4 regions of the Streptomyces sp. NPDC090106 genome follow, and region 2 is predicted to be linked to each of the others. Evidence: riboswitches for the same ligand, from Rfam matches in the RefSeq annotation. Region 2 holds a riboswitch; each other region holds the start of a gene.
What was found. A riboswitch is a leader RNA that binds a small molecule or an ion and turns the genes downstream of it on or off. The one in region 2 is predicted to bind cobalamin.

Region 1 (4,202 bases), on a different contig from region 2:
ACCGTGGCGCGGGTTCCCGGGACGACGACGAGGTCGGCGTCGGCGAGTTCCTCGGGCCGGTCCACGAACCGCACGACGACGCCGGGTTCGGCGGCCAGCGCGTCGATGTCGGTGAAGTTGGACATCAGGGGGACGGCGCAGACGGCGATCCGCAGCACGTCCTCGCCGTGGGGCGGGGCGACGTTCGACTCGCGCACGGTGCCGCGCAGCGAGATGCGCAGCCCGTCCTCCTCGTCGATGCCGAGCCCGTGCCGGAACGGCAGCACCCCGTAGGTGTGCCGTCCGGTGAGTCCGTGGAGCATGTCGAGGCCGGGTTCGAGGAGCCCGACGTCGCCCCGGAACTTGTTGACGAGGAACCCGGCGACGAGCCGCTGGTCCTCCGGCGACAGCAGGGCGACGGTTCCGAAGAAGGAGGCGAAGACCCCGCCCCGGTCGATGTCCCCGACAACGAGGACGGGCAGCCCGGCGTTGCGGGCGATGCCCATGTTGACGATGTCGGTGCGCCGCAGGTTGATCTCGGCGGGGGACCCGGCGCCCTCGCAGATCACCGCGTCGTACGTGCCCCGCAGTTCGGCCAGGCAGTCCAGGACCGTCCCCAGCAACCGCTGCTGCCGTCCGCCGTGGTAGCCGCGCGCGCTCATCTCCCCGACGGGCTTGCCCATCAGCACGACCTGGCTGCTCTGGTCGCCGCCGGGCTTGAGCAGCACGGGGTTCATCAGCGCGGACGGTTCGATCCGGCAGGCCTGGGCCTGCATGGCCTGCGCCCGCCCGATCTCGGCGCCCTCGCGCGTCACGAACGAGTTGAGGGACATGTTCTGCGCCTTGAACGGGGCGACCTTCACCCCCTGCCGCACCAGCCACCGGCAGATCCCGGCGGTGACGACGCTCTTCCCGGCGTCGGAGGTGGTCCCCGCGACGAGCAGCCCCCCGCCCAAGCTCCCGCTCATCCCTTGCGCCCCTTCAGCAGAGCCCGCCCGGCGACGCTCACCCCGAGCGCCAGCAGCCCGACGCGCCGCGACAGCCGTACGGCGCGTTCGATGTCGTACGAGGCGACGGCCCGCCCCTCGCCGTTGAGTACGGGCCGGTGCTCGACGCGCCCCGCGTAGGAGAGCGTCCCGCCGAGCCGTACGCCGAGGGCGCCCGCGAACGAGGCCTCCACGGGGCCGGCGTTGGGGCTCGGGTGCTTGGCGGCGTCCTGGCGCCAGGCGCGGACGGCGCCCCGGCGGTCGTCCCCGCCGAGCGCGGCCAGCACGGCGGTCAGCCGCGCCCCCGGCCAGCCGGCCACGTCGTCCAGGCGCGCGGACGCCCAGCCGTACCGCAGGTACCGTTCGGAGCGGTGGCCGACCATCGCGTCGAGGGTGTTGACGGCCCGGAACCCGAGCAGCCCCGGCACCCCGCCGACGGCTCCCCACACGAGCGCGCCGACGACGGCGTCGGAGGTGTTCTCGGCGACGGACTCGACGACGGCGCGGGCGATCCCGTCGGAGTCGAGCGCCTGCGGGTCGCGCCCGCACAGATGGGGCAGCCGGGCCCGGGCCGCGTCGACGTCCCCGGCGTCCAGCGCCCGCCCGACGACCCGGGCCTCGCGCGCGAGGGAGGTCCCCCCGACGACGGCCCAGGTGGCGGCGGCGGTCAGGGCGACGGAGGCGGCACGGGAGGGGCGCACGGCCCGCTCGGCCACGGCCCCGAGGGCGACGGCGCTCCCGGCGCACACGGCGGTGTGCAGGGCGCCCCACCCGCGGTGGTCCCGCCACAGCACCCGCTCCACGGCTCCCGCGGCCCGCCCGAACGCGGCGACCGGATGCCCCCGGCGGGGATCGCCGAGCAGCAGGTCACCGAGGAGGCCGGCGGCGGCGCCGTACGCGAAGACGCGATCGGCACGCACCGGTTCAGCCGATCGGGAGTGCGCGGGACGGTCCGGTCACAGGGTTCGGTCGGCAGGCGAACATCGCGATATGTCCTCACTCAGGGTGTCCACGCCCTGGTTCGACGAGACCGGCGGTGAGAGTTCCTGGCTCCCGGGGGTGTCTACCCCGGTGACAGTGGCGGGACCGCGCCGGATTCGCACCGGCTTCCTCTTCTGCCGCCGTACATGGCCCCGGAAGTCCACCACGCCCCCGGAACGGCCGTCAACTTGCCGTTGACCTGCGGGAGCGGAGTGTGGACAACCCCACACCGGCACCGTGACGACGGGCTCGCGGCGACCGGCTCACGGCATGTTTCCCGCCCCGGTGGGCACACAGAGGTCCGCCCTGTCCGGTCCCCGGGAAGGGGACCGGACAGGGCGGACGGGAACGCTGCCGGGTGTCAGGCCACGATCAGGTAGATGCCGTAGCCGACCGCCGCCGCGCAGGCGGCGAAGCAGGCGTAGGCGCCGGTGACCGCGAGGGCGGCGGTGCCGCCCTGTGCGACGGCCCGCTCCTGGCGGGACAGGCCCATCACGCCGAGGGTGAAGAGGGCCACCAGAGCCACGGTGACCACGAGGCTGACGCCGAAGACGGAGCCGAGTGCCGCCCAGTCGATTTCCATGATGCGCTTCCTTGGGTTGCCTGGTGGGGGTCAGGCCGTGGCCTGCGACGGGGTGGGTTCGGTGGCCGCGGGGGCCGGGATCGTGGCGGTCAGGTCGCCGGTGGGCGGCGGGGTGACCGCGGCGATCGCCGTGGTGACGACACCGGCGGGCTCGGCGTCGGCGTCGTTGACGTTGGTGTGGTCGACGACCTCGCGGCGGGAGAGCTTCCAGATCCAGGCGCTGGAGCCGATGAGGAAGGCCGCCACGATCGCGGTGCCCCAGCTGCCGAGGCCGGTGACGTACTCGGCGAGCGCGCCGACCAGGGCCGCCGCCGGGAGGGTCAGGCCCCAGGCCACGAACATCCGGGTGGCGGTGGACCAGCGGACCACGCCGCCCTTGCGGCCGAGGCCCGCGCCCATCACCGATCCGGAGACGGAGTGCGTGGTGGACAGGGAGAAGCCGAGGTGCGAGGAGGCCAGGATGACGGTCGCCGCGCTGGTCTGGGCGGCGAAGCCCTGCTGCGGCTGGAGGTCGGTCAGGCCCTTGCCCATGGTGCGGATGATGCGCCAACCGCCGAGGTAGGTGCCGAGGGCGATGGCCATGCCCGCGGAGAGGATGACCCACAGCGGCGGGTCGGAGTCGGGGGCGACGGCGCCGCCGGCGACCAGGGCGAGGGTGATGATGCCCATCGTCTTCTGGGCGTCGTTGGTGCCGTGGGCGAGGGAGACGAGACCGGCGGAGGCGATCTGGCCCGCGCGGTAGCCCTTCGCGGCGGCCTTGCCGTCGGCCTTCCTGCCGATCGAGTAGGACAGCCGCGTGGCCAGCATGGCCGCGAGACCGGCGACGATCGGGGCCACGACGGCCGGGATCAGGACCTTGGTGACGAGGACGTCGCCGTGGACCGCGCCGACGCCCGCCGAGGCGATGGTCGCGCCGATCAGGCCGCCCATGAGGGCGTGGGAGGAACTGGAGGGCAGGCCCACCAGCCAGGTGAGGAGGTTCCAGAGGATCGCGCCGACCAGGGCGGCGAAGATGACCTCGGGACGGATGCCGGTCTCGTCGACGAGACCCTTGGAGATCGTGTTGGCGACCTCCACGGAGAGGAAGGCGCCCACAAGGTTCAGCACGGCGGACATGGCCACCGCGACCTTGGGCTTGAGTGCACCGGTCGAGATGGTCGTGGCCATCGCGTTGGCGGTGTCGTGAAAACCGTTCGTGAAATCGAACGCAAGTGCGGTTACCACCACAATCGCGAGGATCAGCGAGAAGTTTTCCATTTACCCAGGCAATCGTTCGAGGTCATTGGTCGGATGAACGTAGGTAACCTGGATGAACGGAAGGTGAACTGAGGCGGGCCGCATGGTGTCCGAACGGACTGGTTCCGGTCTGATCGTTTCCCGCCGGAACCACGCGGTCCGTTCGTCGCACGGCTAGGCGCCCCGGGCGAACCTCTTGAGCTGTGCCATGGAGCCGTTGAAGAGATTCTGGTCACCCGGCAGAGAGCCGCTGTTGTCGTACTGCCAGAGCGTCCAGAACGACCACCCGGCGGGCAGCGACCCGGCGTCCGCCGCGTCGTAACGGGCGATCCACAGGGCGTGATCCGACGCGAAGGCGCGGCTGCCGCCGGTGCACCTGTTCCACCAGTGGGCCGTCGTGTAGATCACCGGACGGCGCCCGGTGAGCCGCTTGGTCT
Region 2 (4,202 bases):
CGCCGTTGGTCGTCCAGATCTTCTGCCCGTTGACGACGTACTCGTCGCCCTCGCGCACGGCCCGGGTCTTCAGGGCGGCGAGGTCGGTGCCCGCGTCGGGCTCGCTGTAGCCGATCGCGAAGTCGATCTCGCCGGAGAGGATCTTCGGCAGGAAGTACGCCTTCTGCTCGTCGGTGCCGTACTGCATGATCGTCGGGCCGACGGTGTTCAGCGCCATCAGGGGCAGCGGGACGCCCGCCTGGGCGGCCTCGTCGAAGAAGATGAACTGTTCCATCGCGGTCAGCCCGCGTCCGCCGTACTCCTCGGGCCAGCCCACGCCCAGCCAGCGGTCGGCGCCGAGGCGGCGGACGCTGTCGCGGTAGAAGCGCTTCTGCTCACGCCGTTCGCCGTGCCGGGCCCGTGCCTCGTCGGGAGCCAACTCGGCGAAGTAGGCGCGCAGTTCGGTGCGCAGCCGCTGCTGCTCGGGCGTGTATTCGAGATGCACGGCGCCTCCAGGCTCCCCGGTACCGGTCCGTCCTGTCGGCGCACACGGTAGAACGCGTTCCAGAAATTGGGAATGGCGAGGCGTACGAAAGGCACGCGCGCACGACCCCGGGGCGCGCGAAAGGCCCCCGCCCGGCGGGGGCCTTTCCTGTGGCGCTGCTTCAGTGGGCGACCGGGGTCGCCTGTGCGGCAGCCGCCTCCCGTGCCGGTTTCGGGGCCAGTTGGCGTTCGGCCAGCAGTCCGAAGACCAGACCGAAGGAGGTCCACAAGGTGAACTGGACGGCCAGCGCGGCGAGTCGGTACTGCCACAGCAGCGCCGCCGGGAAGTGCTCCGGCACCTCGCTGAACGACGGCAGGAACGCGTACGCGAGCCCGACGACGAGGACGAAGGCCGCGCCCGCCGCGACGGTCGCGTTCCAGTTGCCCAGACGGGGCGCGAGACGCTTGCCCAGGATGACCGCGCCCACCGTCAGCAGCACGCTGAGGACGATCATCAGGAAGAACAGCGCGGTCCGCTGGTTGAGCGTGTCCGGGTCACCGACGGCCGGCGGGTTGGCCGGGTACTTCAGGAACGGCACGACGTAGACCGAACCGAGGCCGGCCGCGGCGAGCAGCAGCGCGCTCGCCCGCGGTCCGAACCGGCCGATCCGGCCGAGCGCGAAACAGTAGGCGAGCGCGGCGATGCCGCCGAAGGCGATCCCGTAGACGAGAACGCCCGTGGACAGCCCGGCCGTGGACTGGAGGGCGCGGCTGACGAGTTCCTCGCCGCCGTGCTCGTGGGCGTGGGACTCCTCGAAGGCGATCGCCTCGTCGACCCGTGGTTCGCCCAGGAAGTAGGCGACGACGAGAGCGGCCAGGCCCGCGGCGAGACCCGCGAGCATGCCACGTACCAGGAGGTTTCTGACAGTTGCGGAATTCATGCTCAGGTGTGCTTCCTCGTCGCTGTCAGTGGCAGGGGAAGCCGAGCAGATGGCGGGCGTCGTGCACCCACTCGTGAACGCCCTCGCCGGAGACGAGGGAGGTGGCGCCCTGCTCGGCGCCGACGAAGTAGAGCAGGACCAGCATCAGGACGCCGAAGAAGACCGCCCAGGGGGCGATGGCGCCGATCGGCAGTTTGGCGGGTACGGCGGCGGTGCTGGTGGTCGGCTGAGCGACAGACTGCGCCATGGCAGGTGCCTCCTGGGGGAACTCGCGTCCCGTGTCGGTGGTGCACAGGACGACGGGGCGGGTCTGACTCACCCGGCCCGCACCCGTGAGGGCGTGCCCGGCATACAGTGGCGCGACCGTGCCGGAATCCCACCGGCTTCCACCGAACCGTCGTCGATATCGACGAGAAGGTACCGCGTGGGAGGGATACGGCCAAGAGCGCACGGGAGGCGGCCGGGTGCTCACGGGAGGCCGTCCAGGCCGTCAACGAGCGTGCGTGGACCGGAAATCGACCGCGAGAACGGACTCATGACCAGCCAAGTGATGTTGATCTCACCCGCGATCACGGCGGCCCTGCGCGAGGCCAGGTTCGACGACGGCTGCGGCCTCGACCCGTCCGGAGCGCGGCTCGCGCGCTCCGCCGCGGGCACGCTTCCCGCCGCGGAACGGGTGCTGGTCTCCCCCACGGTCCGCTGCCGCGAGACCGCCGCCGCGCTCGGCCTCGACGCCCTGGAGGCGCCGGAGCTGGCCGCCCTGGACGCGGGCCGCTGGCGCGGGGCCTCCCTCGCGGACGTCAGCGCGTCGGAGCCTGCCGAACTGGCCCGCTGGCTCGGCGACCCGGAGGCGGCGCCCCACGGCGGCGAATCGGTACGGGCCCTGTGCGACCGGGTCGGGACCTGGCTCATCGCCCTCGCCCCTCTCTCCGGCCGCACCGTCGCGGTGGCCGAACCGGAGATCGTCCGCGCGGCGGTCGTCCGCGCCCTGGGCGCCCCGGAGTCCGCCTTCTGGCGCACCGACGTCACCCCGCTGACGGCGGTGGAACTGAGCGGGAGGGCGGGCCGGTGGAACGTCCGGGTGGGGAGTCCGCTGCGGGGGGTGTGAGGGGACGGGGCGAGGACCAGGGGCCCGGCCCTCGAGCGGGCGCGGCACGCCATGGCACTTGAGGCGGGCGCCAAGGGCCGGACACCTTGCAGGAGGGGCCGCCGGCCGGGCAGCCGGATGCCTCGGGCCGGGCAGCCGGATGCCTCGGGCCGGGCCGCGGGCGTCCGGCTCCATGAACGGTGCGGCTCGGCCCAGGGCCCCGCTTGGCACCCGAGCCCCAAGCCCGTCGCCAGGCTGCAGGCCAAGCACCCCAAGCGGCCAGGTGCGGTCGGGCCGAGCCGGGCGGTCGGGCACCTACGGCCAGGGTGTCTCGTACCGGGCGCCCTGGCCTCAAGTACCGCCCGGTCAGCGGGCCTTGAGGTGGGTCGCGTCCGCCGCGGCCCTCAGACCAGCGCCGCCATGAAGTCCGTGCACGCCTGCGCGCACTCGCGGCAGGCCTTCGCGGTCTCCACCGCGCCCGAGTGGTCGTCGAGGAGCTGGGCGCACTCCAGGGCCACGGCCCGGCACCATTCCAGTTGGACGCGGATCGCGTGTTCGTCCAGGTGGTTCTCCTCGGACAGGACACGGCAGGTCGCGTCGCAGACCTCGGCGCACATGATGCCCTTGCGCCGCACGAGTTCCTGCTGTTCCGTCCCCTCCGGATCGATGAGGCTCGCCCGCAGCGCGCACGCCCGCGCACACTCGGTGCACGCCTGTGCGCACGCGAAGCGGTCCTCCAGGAACCGGAAGAGCTCCTGTTGGGATGTCGTCGTAGTCACCCCGGGCGGGTAGCCGTCGCGGTGCGCGCCAAACCCCGGGGCCGGGGTTCCTGCGGGCCGGGTTCTCGCGGACCAGGTTCCCGCGGACCGGCTGTCCCGCGGGCCGGTTCGGCCGGGCCGCGAGGGGTACCCGGCGCACCATGAGCACCACATGGATCGAGATGGCGGCAGGCCGGGGCGCCCTGGGCGTCGGGCTGGTCGTGGCGGGCGTGCTGGTCGTGGCGCTGCTGCTCGGCGCGTTCTGGACGGGCGCGCGGGTCCGCAGGCGTGAACTCCCGCCGCCCCGTCCCGAGGAGCAGCCGCGGCTGCCGGAGGGCGGGCCGGTGCGGGAGGTCATGGAGGAGCGGGAGCCCGCCGAGATGCCCAGGAGCGACGAGCGGACGACCCCGCACGAGATGCCCGGCTTCGGCAACAGCCCCACCCGCACGGGACCGGACCCGGACCGGCGGGGGCGCGACTGAACCCGCCGCTCCGGCGAGGGCGCGACAGGACCCCGCCGCTCCGGTGCGGACGCGACTGAGCCCCGCTGCTCCGGTGCGGGCACGGCCGACCCTCGCCGCTCACCCCTCCAGCAGCGGCAGCGGGCCGAAGGTGTGGCTCTCCCACAGGCGGCGGGACGCCTCCTCCGGGTAGGCGGTCACCGTCGGTTCCGTGTCGAGGAGCCGGGTCGCGCGGCGCTCGGTGTCGTAGAGGGGCCAGCCCGGGTCGCCGGTGGCGGCGAAGGAGGTCCAGGCCGTGCGGAAGCGGGCCGAGAGGGCCTCGGCGTCCGGGCCCGGCTCGGGGCCGATGAGGAGGGCGCCGAGGGTCTCGAAGCGGCCGAACGTCAACGGGATGTCTAGGCCGTGGCAGGCGCCGAGCACACCGCCGTCCACGGGGGCGGACCAGGTGAGTTCGTAGAGGTGGGTCCGGCCGCCGGCGGCGGCGTGCGCGTCG
Region 3 (4,202 bases), on a different contig from region 2:
CGCCGACGCAGACCAGGAGGGTGGCCAGCTTCAGCCCGTCGTAGAACGCGAAGGTGAGCGTCTCGGCGGTGACCCGGCCGCCCAGCCGGATGCCCTGCGCCCAGGCGGGGAGCGGGACTTCGGGCAGCGTGACGATCACATGCGTGCCCGGCAGCGGTGAGCCGAGGGTGACGGCGAAGACGAGACGGATGAGCAGGACGGCGAGGGCCAGCTTCACGAACGCGCCGTAGGAGCGGGCCCAGGGGGCGTCGGGGCGGCGGGCCGCGACCACGTACCCGGAGGTCGCCATGAGGAGGGCGAGCAGCAGCGGGTTGGTGGTGCGGGTCGCCGCGACGCCGAGGGACAGGGCCCAGAGCCACCAGGCCCCGGGGTGCGGGGAGTCGGGCGCGGGCCGCCGCGGCTCAGCGGGCATGTCTGCGACGCCTCGCCTGCCACACCGCCGCCCCGCCCAGCACCGCCACCGCCGCGACGCCCGCGAACAGGCCCACGGACGGGCCGGGTTCCTCCGACGCGGCCTTCTTCCGGTCGGTCCTGTCGCCGTCCTGGTGCGCCACCTGCTCGCCGCAGCCCGACTCCGGGTACCCGGAGATCGCGCACAGCAGGGCGTTGGTGTCGTAGCGCAGGGGCTTCGCGACCGAGGCGAGGGCCTCCGCGGTCGTCGCGTCCTCGGCCACCGACGCGCACGCGGTGCGGAGCGCGGGCGGGGTCTCGCCCGCCGGGGCGTCCGCCGCCGTACCGAAGTCGAGGACGAGCGCGACGCGCTTGCGGCCGTCCCGCGCGGGGGTGTCCGCGCAGAGGTCCGCGAAGTCCGCCGTGCGCGGTGTCGTCGCCTCGGAGGAGTCCTCGCTGACCGCGAACCGGAAGCCCTGGACGTCGCCGTCGGACGGCACGGCGGTCGCCGGGCCCTGGGTCGCGTACGTCCAGGCGGTGCCGGCGCGGTCCCAGAACGACCAGTAGCGGTAGCCGGTGGCCTGGGCCGCCTGGGCGGCGCCGGTCACGAGGACGAGCGCGGCCAGGACGGGTGCGAGGACCCGGCGGATCACGGCTGCCGCTTCCTGGTGCGCCCGCTGAGGAGGAAGCCGATGCCGATGCCGCCGACGAGTCCGACGCCGACGATCCACCAGACGCCGACGCCCCCGCCGTCCTCGTCCTCCTTCTTGTCCTTCTCCTTGTCCCCGGCGGCGCCGGTCCCCTTCGCGGCGGGCACGCTCGCCGGCTTCGGGCCGGTCGCGTCGAGCAGCGCGATCAGGTCCTCGCCGCCGAAGGCGCGCGGGTCCAGGCCGGCGGCGCGGGCGGCGAAGACGAGCTGGGCGTAGGCGGCGGGGCCGCTCTGCCCGGCCCATTCGAGGGAGTTGGCCGCGAGCCAGCGGGCGGAGGCGGCGGCCTCGCTCGTGAAGCCGGCGGCGGACAGGGCGACGACCGCGTCGGCGGTGTTGCCGAAGTCCGGCTGGTCCTCGGAGCCGGGCAGCGCCGACATGAGGTGGGCGTCCTCGCCCATCGCGCCGACGAGGTACGCGGCGCCGTTGCGGGCGGCCCGCGTGAGGTCGCCGGGCTTCGCGCAGGACGTGGAGGCCTGGTCGGCGCCGGGCACCACGGCCCCCGGCTGTCCGCCGAAGGCGCTCAGCACGGCCGCGGCCGTGGCGTCCGCGTTGGCGGTGAGCTCGCCCTTCTTGCCGGGCTGGTAGGCGAAGGCGCCCGCGCCGTCGCCCGTGCAGGGCAGGGCGAGCTCCAGCAGGGCGTCCGAGGGGGTGTGCCCGTCCTTCTCGACCTCCGTGACCGACCGTCCGGCGGAGCGGAACGCGCCGATGACGACGGACGTGGAGTTCGCGTCGCTGGCCCCGCCCTCGGTGTAGCCCCAGCCGCCGTCGGTGTTCTGGACCGACCGCAGCCAGGCGAGGGCCTTGGACACCGCCTTGTCGTTCCCGGCGAGGGCCTGCGCCGCGACGGCCGTGCTGTTGGTGTCGACCATGACCTTCGCGTCGCACGCCTGGGCGGGGTCGGCGCGGAACGCGGGGAAGGCGCCGTTCGCGCACTGCTGGCCGACGAGCCAGTCCACCGCCGTCGCGGCCGGCTCGACACCCTGCTCCCGCTGCGCGAGCAGGGTCAGCGACTGCCGCCACACGCCGTCGTACGTCGGGTCCGCCGAGCCGTACAGGCCGTCCGGGACGGCTGTGGAGGGCGAGGGGGAGGGGGACGCGGCCACGGCCGGGGCGGCCGTGGCGAGCACGGCGGTGGCGGCCAGGGCCGCGGCGCTGCGGCGGACGTTCATGATCGGCGGATGCCTCTCCCTGCGGGGGAGCCGGGCAGCACGGGACGACCCCGGGCGGCTCGGCCCCGTAGACCTCGACGGTGCCGTGCGCCGGCCGGTTGCCGACGCGCGTGAGCCGGTCATGAGCACCGCACGGGGCGATCCGGCTCGCCGCCCCTGGTTCGCGGGCGGCTCACGGTTGCGGGTCAGCGCCGGAATTGCACCGGCTTTCCCCCGTACGGGTGTGATGACGACCCGGTCACTGTACCGGGCCGTGCCGACGCGCCTGGGAGCCCCCTGTGAGCGGGCCCCGGAGGCACGGCTTCGGGTAGGTGCGCGCCCGGTGCCCTCACACCGCCACGTACGTCACCGGGTCGCTCCCCGCGACCGCCTCCGCGCGGCCCAGTTTGACCAGGCGGCGGACGTGGGCCTCCGCCTCCGAGACGGCGATGGTGCGTGAGGCGTAGGGGATGTCGGACCAGGGGCGGTTCCACTCCATGCGCTCGGCCAGCTGCCAGGGGGTGAGGGGCCGGGCCAGGAGGGTGTGCAGGCCGGTGAGGCGTTCCTCGTGGTGGGCGAGCAACTCCCGTACGCGGGACGGGGCGTCGGGGAAGGCGTGCTGGTGGGCGGGGAGCACCTCGGCGGGGGCGAGGCGGCCGACGCGTTCCAGGGAGTCGAGGTAGTCGCCGAGGGGGTCGGTGACGGTGGCGTCGTCGGGGTCCTCGTAGAGGCCGATGTGCGGGGTGATCTCGGGCAGCAGGTGGTCGCCGGAGAACAGGCGCCCGTTGCCGGGGAGCCGTTCCGGGTGGTCCTCCTCCAGGTGCAGGCAGACATGGCCCGGCGTGTGGCCCGGGGTCCAGATCGCGCGCAGCCGCCGGCCGGGCAGCGGCAGCGTCTCGCCGGGGACGATCTCGCGGTCGGGCAGGGCGGGGGAGAAGCCGGGGAGGCGGCGCGGGCGGGGCGAGCGCAGGGGCGCGATGTGCTCCTCCGGGGCGCCGGCGGCCGTCAGCTTCGCGGTCATGTAGGTGTACCAGCGCTCGGACCGGGTCTCGCGGGTGCGGCGGACGATGGCGGCGTCGGCCTCGTGCATCGCGATCCAGGCGCCGGAGGCGTCCCGCACCTTGCCGGACAGGCCGTGGTGGTCGGGGTGGTGGTGGGTGATCACCACGCCGTGGATCTCGCCGGGCGCGGTGCCGCACGCGGCGAGACCGGCCGCGAGGGTGTCCCAGGACGCGGGGTCGTCCCAGCCCGTGTCGATCAGCACCGGACCCCGGTCGGTGTCGACGACGTAGACGAGTGTGTGGCCGAGCGGGTTGTCCGGGATGGGGACCCTGAGGGACCGGACACCCCCACCGTGGTCGCCGACCGTGGGCCTGGGCTGTGACATGGGTTCCCCCGTCTCCGCGTTCCCGTCACTATAACTAGAACGGGTTCCTGTGGGAGCCCCAGTCACCTACTCGGACCGGCTCCGGCGGCACGGTGAACCGGTGTGAGGTCTGTGGACTCATCCGAGTGGAACTGGTATCAGTTCCGGTATCTCAGAATCTGATGAACCGTCAGAGTCAGCTCCCGGGGAGGCGGTCGGCGATGACCGAGCTCGTGGAACACGGACAGCTTTTCATCGGCGGGGAGTTGACCGACCCCCTCGGCCCGGACGTCATCGAGGTGATCTCCCCGCACACCGAGGAGGTCATCGGGCGGGTGCCGCACGCCGCGCCCGGGGACGTGGACCGCGCGGTGGCCGCCGCGCGGCGGGCGTTCGACGAAGGGCCCTGGCCCCGGCTGTCGTTGGACGAGCGGATCGAGGTCGTCACCCGCATCAAGGACGGCATCCTCGTCCGGCACGAGGAGATCGCCCGCGTCATCTCCTCCGAGAACGGCTCCCCGTACTCCTGGAGCGTCCTGGCGCAGGCGCTCGGCGCGATGATGGTGTGGGACGCGGCGATCACGGTCG
Region 4 (4,202 bases), on a different contig from region 2:
CCGGTTCGATCACCGGTGTCATCGCCTTCCGCGCCCTCCAGGGCTTCTTCGGCGCCCTGCTGATGCCGAACACCCTCGGCATGCTCCGGGCGGTGTTCCCGCCGCGGAAGTTCGGCATGGCGGTCGGCATCTGGGCGATGGTCTCCTCGGTCTCCACCGCGCTCGGCCCGATCGTCGGCGGACTGCTCGTGCAGCACGTGAACTGGGAGTCGGTCTTCTACATCAACGCCCCGATCGGTGTCGCCGCTCTCGTGTTCAGCGCGCTCGTGCTGCCGCAGAGCAAGAACGCCGCCGCCGCGGACGAGAAGTTCGACATCGCCGGGGTGGTCCTGCTCGCGCTCGGTCTGCTCGCGCTCGTCTTCGGCGTCGTCAAGGGCGAGACCTGGGGCTGGACCTCGGGCGGCACGCTCGGCTCGATCGGGGCGGGCCTGGCCCTGGTGCTGGTCTTCGGCTGGTACGAGACCCGGGTGGCGTCCCCGCTCCTGCCGATGCGGCTGTTCCGCAACCCGGCGCTCACCATCGGCACCGTCATCACCGCGCTGAACTTCTTCGTCCTGCTCGGCGTGATCTTCTTCGTCATGCTCTACCTCCAGAACGTGCGCGGCTTCAGCCCCGTGGAGGCCGGGGTGCGGACCCTGCCGCTGAGCCTCGCCTCGGTCGTCGCCTCCCCGCTGGGCGCGGCGCTCACCGACCGGTTCGGGCCCCGGCTGACGATGCCGCTCGGCATGGTGCTCCAGGGCGCCGCCTGCTTCACGATGCTGAGCTGGAGCGCCGACTCGTCGTACGCCACGATGTGGCCGCCGTTCATCGCGCTCGGGCTCGGTGTCGGCATGGTGATGTCGTCGTCCTCGGACGCGATCGTCGGCAACGCCCCGGTGAAGGACGGCGGTGTGGCGGGCGGCCTCCAGGCGACGGCCCTCCAGATCGGCGGCGCGCTCGGCACCTCGGTGCTGGTCTCCCTGATCAGCGGTCGCGTCGGGTCCACCCTGAGCGGCGAACTCACCTCCGCCGGGGTCCCGTCGGCCGCCGCCGAGGGGCTCGCCGAGGCGAAGGACGCCGTGGCGATGGGCGTGGCGCCGGTGTCGGACGAGATGCCCGAGCAGCTCAGGTCCGCGGTCGTCGAGGGCAGTCACCAGGCGTTCATGAACGGCGTCCACACGTCCGTCCTGGTCGCGGGTGTGCTGTGCGTGCTGGGCGCGTTGACGGCGGTCGTCGGCGTACGCCGCACCACGGCTCCCGGGGAGAAGGTGGCTGCGGTGGCGGTCGCGCACTGACTAAGGTGGCCCGTGCAGCTGGTTCGCCCCGTCCGCCAGGCGGGGCGTCGTAAGAGGGAACCCGGTGAGATTCCGGGACTGCCCCGCAGCGGTGAGTGGGAACGAGCGCCGTCATACGCACTGGGTCCGGACAACGGGCCTGGGAAGCGACGGCCAGTAGGTGTCCTCGGTGAGATGCGCGAGGACGTGCCCGCGAGTCCGAAGACCTGCCGGCTGCCCGGGCGCGAAGCACTCGCGCGCGGTGTCCCGGTGACCTCGTGGGCGGGTCGGCGTGCGGAACCCGGTGGCTTCGGCCGCCGGGCACTCACCCCTTCGCGTCCTCGTCCCGTCGCCGGGATCTCAGGGAATCGTCTCGCGAAGGAGATCTCCGTGACCAGCAGCATGACCGGCACCGCGACGAGCGGGCGGACGACCGTACGGGCCACCGTGTACGGCCACCCCCGGCAGGGCCCCGGCCGGGAGCTGAAGCGGGCCGTCGAAGGCTATTGGAAGGGCCGCGTCGGCGCCGCCGAACTCCGTGCGACCGCGGCCGAGTTGCGCGCCGCGAACTGGCGGCGGCTCACCGGGGCGGGCATCGACGAGGTGCCGACCGGCGACTTCTCGCTCTACGACCACGTCCTGGACACCACCGTCATGGTCGGTGCGGTCCCGGAGCGGCACCGGGCGGCCGTCGAAGCCGACGCGCTGGACGGGTACTTCGCCATGGCGCGCGGCACGCAGGACGTCGCTCCGCTGGAGATGACGAAGTGGTTCGACACCAACTACCACTATCTGGTGCCCGAGTTGGGCCCGGACACCGTCTTCGCCGCCGAACCGGCGCAGCAGGTTGCGGAGTTGCGGGAGGCCCTCGCCCTCGGTCTCACCGCCCGGCCGGTCCTGGTGGGGCCGGTGACCTATCTGCTGCTCGCCAAGCCCGCGCCCGGCGCCCCCGCGGACTTCGAGCCGCTGACCCTGCTGGACCGGCTGCTGCCGGTGTACGCCGAGGTCCTCGCCGACCTGCGCGCGGCGGGCGCCGAGTGGGTGCAGCTCGACGAGCCCGCCCTGGTGCAGGACCGCACCCCGGCGGAGCTGAACGCGGCGGCCCGCGCCTACCGGGACCTGGGCGGCATCCCGGCGGGCGACCGGCCCAAGCTGCTGGTCGCCTCCTACTTCGACCGGCTCGGCGAGGCCCTGCCGGTGCTGGCCCAGGCACCCGTGGAGGGACTCGCCCTGGACCTGACGGGGTCCGGCGCCGCCAACCTGGACGACCTGGCGGCGGTCGGCGGACTGCCCGGCAAGCGGCTGGTGGCCGGGGTCGTCGACGGCCGCAACGTCTGGGTGAACGACCTGGCGAAGTCCCTCTCCGTGCTCGGCACCCTGCTGGGGCTCGCCGACCGGGTGGACGTGGCCGCGTCCTGCTCGCTGCTGCACGTTCCCCTGGACACGGCGGCCGAGAAGGACATCGACCCGCAGATCCTGCGCTGGCTCGCCTTCGCCCGGCAGAAGACCGCCGAGATCGTCACCCTCGCCCGGGGCCTGAGCCGCGGGACCGCCGCCATCACCGCCGAACTGGCCGCGAACCGCGCCGTGCTGGCCTCCCGCGCCGCCTCCCCGCTCACCCACGACCCGGCGGTCAGGTCCCGTGCCTCCGCCGTGACCGGGGACGACACCCGCCGCGCGCAGCCGTACGCCGAGCGGGCCGCCGCCCAGCGGGAGCGGCTCGGGCTGCCGCCGCTGCCCGTCACGACCATCGGCTCGTTCCCGCAGACCGCCGAACTGCGCACCGCCCGAGCCGACTTGAGGGCGGGCCGGATCGACACCGCCGCCTACGAGGAGCGCATCAGGGCGGAGATCGGCGAGGTGATCGCCTTCCAGGAGAAGGCCGGCGTGGACGTCCTCGTGCACGGCGAACCCGAACGCAACGACATGGTCCAGTACTTCGCCGAGCAGCTGACCGGCTACCTCGCCACCCGCCACGGCTGGGTCCAGTCCTACGGCACCCGGTACGTCCGCCCGCCGGTCCTCGCCGGTGACATCTCCCGCCCCGGACCGATGACGGTGCGCTGGACGTCGTACGCCCGGTCGCTGACCTCACGGCCGGTCAAGGGCATGCTGACCGGGCCGGTCACCATGCTCGCCTGGTCCTTCGTCCGGGACGACCAGCCGCTCGCCGAGACGGCCCGGCAGGTCGCGCTCGCGCTGCGGGACGAGGTCGCCGACCTGGAGGCGGCGGGGACCTCCGTGATCCAGGTCGACGAGCCCGCGCTGCGGGAGACGCTGCCGCCGCGCGCCGCCGACCACGCCGCCTACCTCGCGTGGGCGACGGAGGCGTTCCGGCTGACGACCGCCGGGGTGCGGCCGGACACCCAGATCCACACCCACATGTGCTACGCCGAGTTCGGTGACGTCGTCGGGGCCATCGACGACCTCGACGCCGACGTGATCAGCCTGGAGGCCGCCCGCTCCCATATGCAGGTGGCCCGGGAGCTGGCCGCGCACGGCTATCCGCGGGAGGCGGGACCCGGCGTGTACGACATCCACTCGCCGCGCGTGCCGAGCGCCGGGGAGGCGGCGGAGCTGCTGCGGACCGGGCTGGCGGCGATCCCCGCCGAGCGGCTGTGGGTCAACCCCGACTGCGGGCTGAAGACCCGGGGCTGGCCGGAGACCCGGGCCTCGCTGGAGAACCTGGTCGCCGCCGCGCGCACGGTGAGGGGTGAACTCACGGCCCGTTGACACGGCGGGAGCCGCCGGGACACCCTCCCCGCCGGGGCCCTCGACGCCTCGGCGGGGTGCCGGCGGGCCCTCGCCGGGGCTCCTCGCGGGGCCCCGGCGGGGGCAGCGACCCACGTCACACACGACGCGAGAACAAGCTCACAACCGCTGCCTCTAATGCTCCTCTGCCGCCGTGTCCTAGCATCCGAGCATGACGGTCCTGCCTGACGACGGGCT

Region 1: another riboswitch for cobalamin. It lies ahead of ACIPSE_RS19930 (cobalamin biosynthesis protein); the one in region 2 lies ahead of ACIPSE_RS30850 (CbtB-domain containing protein).
Region 3: another riboswitch for cobalamin. It lies ahead of ACIPSE_RS17180 (prenyltransferase/squalene oxidase repeat-containing protein); the one in region 2 lies ahead of ACIPSE_RS30850 (CbtB-domain containing protein).
Region 4: another riboswitch for cobalamin. It lies ahead of metE (5-methyltetrahydropteroyltriglutamate--homocysteine S-methyltransferase); the one in region 2 lies ahead of ACIPSE_RS30850 (CbtB-domain containing protein).

What each region holds. Positions count from the first base shown of each region.
Region 1 covers NZ_JBIVDS010000005.1:638,754-642,955, forward strand. Annotated here, with positions in the region: gene ACIPSE_RS19925 (cobyric acid synthase) at 1-947, opposite strand, end outside; gene ACIPSE_RS19930 (cobalamin biosynthesis protein) at 944-1,885, opposite strand; cobalamin riboswitch at 1,985-2,127, opposite strand; gene ACIPSE_RS19935 (hypothetical protein) at 2,308-2,529, opposite strand; gene ACIPSE_RS19940 (anion permease) at 2,560-3,786, opposite strand; gene ACIPSE_RS19945 (lysozyme) at 3,940-4,202, opposite strand, start outside.
Region 2 covers NZ_JBIVDS010000010.1:247,315-251,516, reverse strand. Annotated here, with positions in the region: gene ACIPSE_RS30860 (acyl-CoA dehydrogenase family protein) at 1-484, opposite strand, end outside; gene ACIPSE_RS30855 (CbtA family protein) at 645-1,403, opposite strand; gene ACIPSE_RS30850 (CbtB-domain containing protein) at 1,429-1,650, opposite strand; cobalamin riboswitch at 1,689-1,843, opposite strand; gene ACIPSE_RS30845 (histidine phosphatase family protein) at 1,939-2,511, shown strand; gene ACIPSE_RS30840 (ferredoxin) at 2,895-3,269, opposite strand; gene ACIPSE_RS30835 (DUF6479 family protein) at 3,410-3,730, shown strand; gene ACIPSE_RS30830 (carboxylesterase/lipase family protein) at 3,830-4,202, opposite strand, start outside.
Region 3 covers NZ_JBIVDS010000005.1:27,767-31,968, forward strand. Annotated here, with positions in the region: gene ACIPSE_RS17170 (CbiQ family ECF transporter T component) at 1-412, opposite strand, end outside; gene ACIPSE_RS17175 (SCO2322 family protein) at 402-1,043, opposite strand; gene ACIPSE_RS17180 (prenyltransferase/squalene oxidase repeat-containing protein) at 1,040-2,269, opposite strand; cobalamin riboswitch at 2,388-2,522, opposite strand; gene ACIPSE_RS17185 (MBL fold metallo-hydrolase) at 2,598-3,635, opposite strand; gene ACIPSE_RS17190 (aldehyde dehydrogenase) at 3,836-4,202, shown strand, end outside.
Region 4 covers NZ_JBIVDS010000006.1:292-4,493, reverse strand. Annotated here, with positions in the region: gene ACIPSE_RS20300 (MFS transporter) at 1-1,274, shown strand, start outside; cobalamin riboswitch at 1,277-1,503, shown strand; gene metE (5-methyltetrahydropteroyltriglutamate--homocysteine S-methyltransferase) at 1,656-3,986, shown strand; partial or broken gene ACIPSE_RS20290 (methylmalonyl-CoA mutase family protein) at 4,177-4,202, shown strand, end outside.